DNA from 3 places in the Microbacterium sp. NPDC091676 genome. Region 3 is predicted to be linked to each of the others. Evidence: predicted binding sites of a transcription regulator. Region 3 holds the regulator's gene; each other region holds the start of a gene.
The links. The regulator LexA, encoded in region 3, represses DNA repair genes until DNA is damaged. The targets are predictions, from matches to a motif close to TCGAACANNTGTTCGA.
Positions count from the first base shown of each region.

Region 1 (3,271 bases), on a different contig from region 3:
GGCGTCATCGAGGTAACCACGCCGTACGAAGTCGTCGATCACGTCGTCGATGGCGTCCGTGGCGAGTCCGTGTCCCTTCAACACCAGCCGAGCTTCGGAGACCGACAGCGACCGCGTTCGCAGCTTCCGCACCAACGACTCCTCCGCCGTCGTTCGGATCTCCTCCGCCGACGGGCCGCTCTCTTCGTCCGCTTCCGTCGATCGGGACACGCCGCCGACGGCGCGCAGCCTGTTCGTCTTCCCGCTCGTGGCAGCGGCCCGCGCCGAGGCTCCGCGAGCGGGATGGCGCGCGCTGGGCGCACCGTCGTCAGCCGGTCCCGCTCCCGCCGCCACGGGTTCATGCCACGTCGAGCGCCAGACCCCGCCTGCATCCGCTGACGATGCAGACGGTGTCACGGGACCGGGAGCAGACTCGTCTGCCCCGTCATCCGGCGACTTCCCCGCGCGCGCAGCTCCGCCGAAGAGAGGGATGATGGGGGCGATCCGCTCGGAATCGCCCCCACGCTGATCACTCATCAGGCCGGGCGACGCTCGGCCAGCTCATCAGCGCCCGGAGCCGCGGCCGGGCCGCCGATGCCGAGCTTCTGCTTGATCTGGCTCTCGATCGCCAACGCGATGTCCGCGTTGTTGAGCAGGAACGTCCGCGCGTTCTCCTTGCCCTGGCCCAGCTGATCGCCGTCGTAGGTGTACCAGGATCCGGACTTCTTGACGATCCCGTGCTCGACACCGAAGTCGATCAGGCTGCCCTCACGGGAGATGCCGACGCCGTAGAGGATGTCGAACTCCGCCTGCTTGAAGGGCGGTGCCATCTTGTTCTTGACGATCTTGACGCGCGTACGGTTACCCACCGCGTCGGTTCCGTCCTTGAGCGTCTCGATGCGGCGGATGTCCATGCGCACCGAGGCGTAGAACTTCAGCGCCTTACCACCGGCGGTGGTCTCGGGCGAGCCGAAGAACACGCCGATCTTCTCGCGCAGCTGGTTGATGAAGATCATCGTGGTGTTGGTCTGGTTCAGCCCACCGGTGAGCTTGCGCAGCGCCTGCGACATGAGGCGGGCCTGGAGACCCACGTGGGAGTCGCCCATCTCGCCCTCGATCTCGGCACGCGGCACCAGGGCCGCCACCGAGTCCACGACGATGAGGTCGATGGCTCCGGAACGCACGAGCATGTCGGCGATCTCGAGCGCCTGCTCACCCGTGTCGGGCTGGGAGACGAGAAGAGCGTCGATGTCGACGCCGAGCTTCGCGGCGTAGTCGGGGTCGAGCGCGTGCTCGGCATCGATGAACGCCGCGATGCCGCCGGCCCGCTGGGCGTTGGCGATTGCGTGCAGCGTCAGCGTCGTCTTACCGGAGGACTCCGGGCCGTAGATCTCGACGATGCGGCCACGCGGCAGACCTCCCACGCCGAGGGCGACGTCGAGGGCGATGGAGCCGGTGGGGATGACGGCCACAGGGGCCCGCTCATCGCTGCCCAGCCGCATGACCGAGCCCTTTCCGAACTGGCGGTCGATCTGAGCGAGGGCTGTCTCGAGGGACTTCTCGCGGTCGGCGGGTGATGGCATGGTGTGCTCCTTCTGCGCGTGTGCTGCCGCCTGTAGGCTGTCGCGGCTCTTCCGGCTGGAAGGAACTCTCCGACAAGGCGTATGGCTTTTCAGCTTGGCCCTCACGGTACGGCGGGCCTCCGACATTGCATCGAGGAGCCACGGATCGTGAGGATCAGAGCCTTCTGACCACTTGTGCAGAAGACTACGCCCGGTTCGAACAGATTTTCGACACCACGCCGAAGTCGGCGTGTCGAACATCCGCACACCGGGACACGCCCGTCACCGCCCGCGCGGCTCCAGGCGACCCACCCCGTGGCGCCGGGAATCGGGCACATCCATGTCGGCGCACAGTGCGAGCCAGATGTCCCGCGGGGGCACCCCGGCGTCGAGAGCTTCGAGCGCGGTGCGCCCGCCCATCCCGGAGAGCACGAGGTCGTTCAGCAGGGAGGACGCGCGCGCTTCGAATTCAGCGTCCACGGCGCGCAGGAACTCACTGCGTCGCATGAAGAAGTTCTCCGGGGATCAGCGGAGCGAGAGCTCGGGTTCCACGGAGGCGACCAGGTCGTCCGGGACCACGTCGGGGAAGACCTGGATGCCTTCGAGGACCGAGATGCGGTCCCCGACTTCGCGCATGATCGTCGAGATGGGGACGTCGAGAGCTTCCGCCACCGAAGCGAGGATCTCGCTCGAGGCCTCCTTCTGACCGCGCTCCACCTCACTGAGGTAACCGAGAGCGACGGATGCCTTGCTCGCGACCTGGCGGAGCGTCCGCCCCTTCTGCAGACGGAAGTCCCTCAGCACGTCGCCGATCTCCTGTCGTACAAGAATCATCGGAACCTCCTCCGCAGTTCGTGAATCGAGGTCTCCCTCGAAGAGACGGCCAGTCTAGTCCTCCTGGCTTGCACAGAATCTACCCTTGCACTCTGTGGTTTGAATGTGAGCACACCCGTATCAACATGACGCCGGGCGTCGCTATTCCCGCAGCGCGGCGGCCAGCACATCGAGGGCGGCCGCGACCGACTGCGCGCGCACGGCCGCGCGATCGCCGGCGAAACGGAACTGCGCGGTGCGACTCCGCGTCGGGGTCACGACGCCGATGTGAACCGTGCCCACGGGCTGCCCATCCGGGGAGTTCGGCCCCGCGATGCCGGTGGTGGACACCCCGACGTCGGCAGCACGCCCGTCGACCGCGACGGCCTCGCGCACGCCGACGGCCATCTGTCGCGCGACCTCCGCGTGCACCGGTCCGTGGCGCTCCAGCAGCTCGTCATCGACGGCGAGCAGCGTGTGCTTCACCGGCGTCGCATAGGCGACGATGCCCCCGAGGAGCACCGCGGACGCCCCGGGGACCGCGACGAGGGCCGCGGAGAGCGCACCACCGGTGAGCGACTCCGCGACGCCGAGCGTCCACCCCCGCGCGCGCAGAGCGGTCAGGACCTCGACGGGCGTCGTGTCGCTCATCGGCTCTGACGGGCGCCGCGCACCTGAGCGACGATGTAGTCGATCCCACTGACGACGGTGAGCACGAGGACGATGATCATGAGCACGGTCGTCACGACCGTCCACGGCCCGAGCCCGATGAACACGTGCAACGGCAGGAGCGCCCATCCGAGGGCGACGCCCTGGAACGCCGTCTTGATCTTGCCCATCCAAGCGGCCGCGACCACGTGCTCGCTCGCGACGACCAGCCGATGGATGGTGATCCCCCACTCGCGGACGAGGATGAT
Region 1 covers NZ_JBIVTI010000001.1:786,079-789,349, forward strand. The annotation lists gene ACIQID_RS04035 (regulatory protein RecX) at 1-132, opposite strand, end outside; gene recA (recombinase RecA) at 516-1,562, opposite strand; gene ACIQID_RS04045 (DUF3046 domain-containing protein) at 1,824-2,048, opposite strand; gene ACIQID_RS04050 (helix-turn-helix domain-containing protein) at 2,067-2,375, opposite strand; gene ACIQID_RS04055 (CinA family protein) at 2,517-3,005, opposite strand; gene pgsA (CDP-diacylglycerol--glycerol-3-phosphate 3-phosphatidyltransferase) at 3,002-3,271, opposite strand, start outside.
Region 1: recA (recombinase RecA) is a predicted target of LexA. The motif match lies at 1,758-1,773, and genes of this name have one in related genera.

Region 2 (3,271 bases), on a different contig from region 3:
TCACCGGCATGGCGTTGAACTCCGCGGCGAACTCGCCCTGCACCTCGGCGCTGCCGAACCAGTCGATGAACTCCTGTGCCTTGTCTTCGTTGTCCGTGCCGTTGATCTGCGCGATCTGCTCGGTCACGTAGGGGACGCCGTACTCGGGGACGATCATGCCCGTGCTGGTGCCGTACTCCTCGTCGCGGGCGGAGATGCCGCTCGACGGCAGCACGCCGTAGTCCACCTCGTCGCGGGTGATGCGGGCGTAGAGGTCGGTGCCCTCCACGGCGGGGGAGCCGTTGGCGTAGTACGACTTCACCAGGTCCCAGCCCTCGTCGCTCACGCCGAGGTCGCCGTCCTCGTCGAGGTGACGGGTGAGCATGCTGGCGAGCACGAGCTGCGGGGTGGCCTGGCCGAGCGCAGGGTTGACCTCGTAGCGGCCGGCGAACTCCTCGTCGGTGTACAGGTCGTCGGGGTCGGCGGGCGCGTCGCTGATGCGGTTCTCGTCGTAGACCGTGACGATCGCCTGCTCCACGAGCGGCCAGAACGCGCCGTCCTTCGGGTCGCCGGCGTCTGCAGGGACCTCGCCGCTCCAGCTCGGCTCGTAGGCGGTGATGGCCTCTTCCGTCTTGAGCTGCTCGAAGAACATGTTGTTCAGGCCGAAGACCACGTCGCCGACGGGGTTGTTCTTCTCCGCGATGATGCGGTTCGTCAGGTCGGCGCCGCCGAGGCCCACGATCTCGATGTCGATGCCCGCGTCCGCCGCCTTCTCGGTGATCCACTCACCGCGGCCGTCGCTGTTCGAGTTCGTGTAGACGATGAGGGTGTCCCCGGAGCCGCTGTCGCTGCCGCCGCCGTCCGCGTCTCCGTCGCCGCCCGCCGTGCATCCGGTGAGCGCGATCGCCGCCGCGGCCGTCAATCCGATGAGCGCCCAGCGCCTCTGCTGCCTGTCGGCCATGTTCGTCCCTTTCTCGCCTTCGAGGTGTGTCGATGCGACACTACCGGTTCTTGTCGTGAAGGCACAAAGATTGTCTGCTTTCGTGAGCGCGGTCGCGCGTCCGCACTCAAGATAGGCGCGCGGCGTGAACGCGAGGATGCGATGAGGTGAACGGGTGGGGGCCTGCGTCGGATCGGGGACGAGGTGTCCTGTCGGCCCGGGCGGAATGCCGGCATCCGTTAGAACAAATCTTCGAAAGTCGGGCCACTCGGAGATAAAATGAAGCATGTCGAAAATGTCCGGGTTGCGCGAGGCGATGGATCGCCTCGACGAGGCATGGGGCGCCGCGGGCGATGCGCCGGAGCTCTCCCGCGCGCAGCTCGTCGACGTCGCCGACGCGATCGGATTTCTGCGGCGCCGACTCGATGCACTGCACGTCGACGTGGCGGCCGGCATCGCTCGGGAGTCGCGCGCGGAGCTCGGGGCCGACAGCCTGGCGAAGCAACGCGGGTACCGCACAGGGGCGAAGCTCATCGCCGCGGTGACGGGCATCTCGACGGGAGAGGCGCAGCGCCTGGTGAAGGTGGGAGAGGCGACGTCACCGCGGAGCGATCTGCTCGGCGCGCCGCTGCCCGCGCGGTACCCGCTCCTCCGGGAAGCGCTCGCGTCGGGTGCGCTTGGAGCGCCGGCGGCTGGGCTCATCGTCGCTCTGCTGGATCGCTGTCGCGTGGCTGCGGGGGTGGAGCGCATCGCCGAGGCGGAGCGCGTGCTGACCGGTGCAGCCGAAGGGCTCGAGCTCGATGCGGTGCGCAAGCTCGTCCTCCGCGCCGAAGCGTGGCTCGACCCCGACGGCGTGGCGCCGCGGGCGGAGGAGCAGCGTGCTCGGCGCGGACTGCGCCTCTTCGAGCGTGACGGCATGGTGCACCTGCACGCGCAGCTCGATGCCGAGAGCGCGGCGCCGGTCGTCACTGCGATCCGCGGGCACGTGTCCGCCGTGTTCGCCGCCCGCCTCGATGCGCCTGACGCCGGGTCGCCGGACGCCGACCGGCGCTCGGTCGCGATGATCCAGGCCGATGCGCTGGCCCTCTTCTGCGGGCATGTGCTCGGGTGCGAGGGCGATCGGGTGCCGCTCGCGGGGGCGACGGTGGTCGTGCGCGTGTCCCTCGACGATCTCCAGGCCGGCACCGGGTCGGCGACGATCGACGGGCTCGACCAGGTGATCGACATCGGTGCCGCGCGGCGGTTGGCTGCCGGTGGGGGGATCATCCCGTGTGTCCTCGGCGGGGCGAGCGAAGTGCTCGACTGGGGTCGCGAGAAGCGCCTCTTCACACGAGCCCAACGCCTGGCGCTCGCCGAACGGGACGGCGGGTGCGCGATGTGCGGGCTTCCCCCGGGGATGACGAAGGCTCACCACCTCCGCTGGTGGCAGCGCGATCGAGGTCCGACCGATCTCTCGAACGGGATCCTGCTCTGCGAGACCTGCCATCACCGCATCCACGACAACGGGTGGGAGATCGTCATCGAGGGTTCCGGTGTGGCCGGCCGAGCATGGTTCCTTCCGCCGCGGTGGGTCGACCCGCGGCGCACGCCGCGGCTGGGCGGACGGGCGCGCTTCGATGTCGCGGCCTGAGTGCAGTGCGCAGGCACGCGAGTTCGGGCGCGGGGCGGGATGGGGCTGTCAGCGGCGGAGGCGGGAGCGCACGCGTCGCGCGGTGCGTGCCAGGGCGTCGCGCCAGGCGCCTCCGGGCCATTCCCGGTGCAGGCGCAGGCTGCCGTCGTCGTTCCGCACGAGTTCGACCCGCCGGCCCGCGAGAAGGGGCGACCTGCCGAGGTGTGCGACCACGTCCGGGGCAGCCGTCAGCGGCGCGGTGAACACCCAGCCGGCCACGCGGACCGCGACCGACAGATCGGCGTCGCGCGCACCGTCCTCGCGGAACACCTTCATGGGGTCCACGGCGATGGGCACCGCGTCGAGGCGCTTGGGTCGGCGCCCGCCGACCTTGCGCTCCGAACCCGCGGTGGACTCCGCGGCCTGGCCCGGCTCCGGGGTGTCCTGGGCGACCACGTCGACCCGGTCGGCGCGGCGCTCCTTGCGGGCGTTCAGCAGGCCCGAAGGAAGATCCTCCGTCGTCGACAGCGGGAGGGACAGCAGATGATCCGCCGTGTCGACCGTCTCGAACACGAAGGCCTCTTCGCCGTTCCGACGCACGCGGACGCGCACGGTCAGCTGCAGCCCTCCCCGCGACCAGCGCGCCGAGGTCACGGCGGCGGTGCAGGTCGTCTCGGCCTCGAAGGCGGCGAGTGCGAGCAGGTCGTCGCGGCGATCGGCGCGCAGCAGAGCCGCGCGGATGC
Region 2 covers NZ_JBIVTI010000001.1:1,925,535-1,928,805, reverse strand. The annotation lists gene ACIQID_RS09410 (extracellular solute-binding protein) at 1-940, opposite strand, end outside; gene ACIQID_RS09405 (DUF222 domain-containing protein) at 1,206-2,549, shown strand; gene ACIQID_RS09400 (glycosyltransferase family 2 protein) at 2,598-3,271, opposite strand, start outside.
Region 2: ACIQID_RS09405 (DUF222 domain-containing protein) is a predicted target of LexA. The motif match lies at 1,160-1,175, and genes of this name have one in related genera.

Region 3 (3,271 bases):
GATGCGGTCCCGCTGCTCCACGATCTCCTGCACCATGCCGAGCATGACGTCGGCGTTGCGGAGCGCGGCGACGGCGGCCGCCTGCGTCAGCGCGCTCAGGTGGTACGGCAGCCGGACGAGACGCAGCGCATCGATGAACGCCGGATCGGCCGCGAGGTAGCCGACGCGGGCACCGGCGAAGGCGAACGCCTTGCTCATGGTGCGGGAGACGGCGAGCCGCGGCCGTCCTTCCAGGAGGGTGAGGGCCGACGCCGCATCCCGCGGCGCGAACTCCTGGTAGGCCTCGTCGACGATCACGACGCCGCGGGCCGCCTCGTAGACGGCCTCCACGACGTCGAGCCCCAGCGGGGTGCCGGTCGGGTTGTTCGGCGAGCAGAGGATCACGATGTCGGGGTCTGCCGCGCGCACCTGCTGCGCCGCCTCCTCCGGGGTGACCGTGTAGTCGGGCTGACGGGTGCCGGCGATCCAGGAGGCGCCGGTCCCCTTCGCGATGAGCGGGTACATCGAGTACGTGGGAGCGAAGCCGAAGGCCGTGCGCCCCGGTCCGCCGAACGCCTGGAAGATGTGCTGCAGCACCTCGTTGGATCCGTTGCCCGCCCAGATCTGCTCCGGCGTGAGGCCGTGACCCAGGTAGTCGGCGAACGCCTCCCGCAGCGTGGTGAACTCACGGTCCGGGTACCGGTTCACGTCTCGGATCGCCACCGCGATGTCGTCGAGGATGTCGCTGGCGACCTCGTCGGGAACAGGATGCGTGTTCTCGTTGACGTTGAGGGCCACCGGGAGCGGGGCCTGAGGTGCGCCGTACGGGGTGAGTCCGCGCAGATCGTCGCGGAGCGGGAGATCGTTGAGGGAGAAGGTCACCCTTCCCATCTTAAGAGGAGCGCGGAGAGCCGAGGTCATCGTGACGATCGGATCGTCACGGACCGGAGGCCGGACCTCGACCGCCGTGTCAGTCGGTGTACCGTGCCGGGAGCGCGAGCTCCTGCCCGACCTGGAGCTCACCACCACGCAGGAGGTTCATCCGGCTGATCTCGCCGATGACATCCCGCGGGTCGGCGTCGGGAGCGATGCTGCTCGCGATCGACCACAGCGTGTCACCGGGCATGACCGTGACGGTCTGGACGGAGACGGCCGGTGCGTCCGCGCCGGAGGCGATCGCGCTGCCCCCGCCGAGGGCGGCGAAGGCGATGCCCGCAGCGAGCGGGACGGAGGCGAGCGCGAGCAGCGTGCGGCGACCGCGGGCCGTGATCCGCAGCCGGGTGGCCGGACGGGCCGATGCCGGAAGGGCGGTCGCGGTGCTGAGGCTCATGCTGCTCATGTCTGCTCCTTACTGTCCCGGCGCCGGAGCCCGGGGAGGTTGGCGTAGCGTTCGCATCCGCGACTCGGCCGGGAGCCGTGAATGCGAAGCTACGTTCCGAAGATATCTTCGAGTTCGAACATCTGTCAAGCTGTCTTCGAAACCAGGCCCCGCGAATCCCCCGACACGCTCGAACAGATCTTCCAGATCGGCGGTTTTCTCGGATACGGTTTCGATAAGGACACCCCACCACGGGCCACCGACATTCGAAGCGGCACGTCGGATCACGCAGTGAAGGAGCACCATGAGCGACACCTCAGCCCTCGAGTCCGAGGCGCCGCGCACCCGTCGTCGCAAGAACCTCAGCCCGAAGCAGATGGCGATCCTCGAGGTCATCCAGGCCTCGATCGCACAGAACGGCTATCCGCCGAGCATGCGTGAGATCGGCGACGCCGTCGGGCTCAAGTCGCTGTCCAGCGTCACCCACCAGCTCGGTCAGCTCGAGCTCAGCGGCTACCTGCGGCGCGACCCGGGCAAGACCCGCGCGATGGAGGTCCTCATCGACCTCCCCGGCACGGGCACGGAGAACCCGGCCGATGTGACGACCCCCGTCGGCGATGCCGCCCTGGTCCCGCTGGTCGGGCGGATCGCCGCCGGTGTGCCGATCACCGCCGATCAGCAGGTCGAGGAGATCTTCCCGCTCCCCCGTCAGCTCGTCGGCAAGGGCGACCTCTTCATGCTCAAGGTCTCCGGGGAGTCGATGATCGACGCCGCCATCTGCGACGGCGACTGGGTCGTGGTGCGCTCGCAGAACACGGCGGAGAACGGCGAGATCGTGGCCGCCATGCTCGACGGCGAGGCGACCGTCAAAGTGCTCCGCCGTCGCGACGGCCACACGTGGCTGCTGCCCCGCAACTCCGCGTTCGAGCCGATCCTGGGCGACGAGGCGGTCGTGCTCGGCAAGGTCGTCGCGGTCATGCGCGCGGTCTGAGACGCCGTATCGTCGGAGAGACGACGACGAAGGCCCTCCCGCGCCGGGAGGGCCTTCGTGTGTCCGGGGACGACCGCGTCAGGCGGTGACCACCACGTCCTCGCGCACCCGTCGGGTCGCCTCGACGATGTTCCGCAGCGACGCCGTGGTCTCGGCGTAGCCGCGGGTCTTCAGACCGCAGTCCGGGTTCACCCAGAGCTGCCGGAGCGGGATCTCGTCGACCGCACGCCGGAGCAGGGACTCGACCTCCTCCACGGTGGGCACGCGCGGCGAGTGGATGTCGTACACGCCGGGGCCGATGCCGTGGTCGAAGCCCACCTCGGCGATGTCCGCGACGACCTCCATGCGGCTCCGGGCCGCCTCGATGGAGGTCACGTCCGCGTCGAGCGCACGGATCGCGTCGATCACGACGCCGAACTCCGAGTAACAGAGGTGGGTGTGCACCTGCGTGGCCGGTGCCGCGCCGCCCGTGGCCAGTCGGAACGAGGCGACCGACCAGTCGAGGTACGCCGGCTGGTCGGCCTGCTTCAGCGGGAGCAGCTCCCGGAGCGCCGGCTCGTCGACCTGGATCACTTGGATGCCCGCGGCCTCCAGGTCGGCGATCTCATCGCGCAGCGCCAGCGCCACCTGGTTCGCGGTCTCGCCCAGCGGCTGGTCGTCGCGGACGAAGGACCACGCGAGGATCGTGACGGGGCCCGTGAGCATCCCCTTCATGTGCTTTGCCGTGAGCGACTGGGCGTACGCCGACCAGGCGACCGTGATGGGCGCGGGACGCGAGACGTCGCCCCAGAGGATCGACGGTCGCGTGGCCCGCGAGCCGTAGGACTGCACCCAGCCGTGCTGCGTGACCGCGAAGCCGTCGAGGTTCTCCGCGAAGTACTGCACCATGTCGTTGCGCTCCGGCTCACCGTGCACGAGGACGTCGAGACCGAGGTCCTCCTGCAGGGAGACGACCGCGGCGACCTCACGGCGCAGGAACTCCT
Region 3 covers NZ_JBIVTI010000002.1:34,348-37,618, forward strand. The annotation lists gene ACIQID_RS13240 (histidinol-phosphate transaminase) at 1-870, opposite strand, end outside; gene ACIQID_RS13245 (LysM peptidoglycan-binding domain-containing protein) at 950-1,318, opposite strand; gene lexA (transcriptional repressor LexA) at 1,602-2,288, shown strand; gene metE (5-methyltetrahydropteroyltriglutamate--homocysteine S-methyltransferase) at 2,367-3,271, opposite strand, start outside.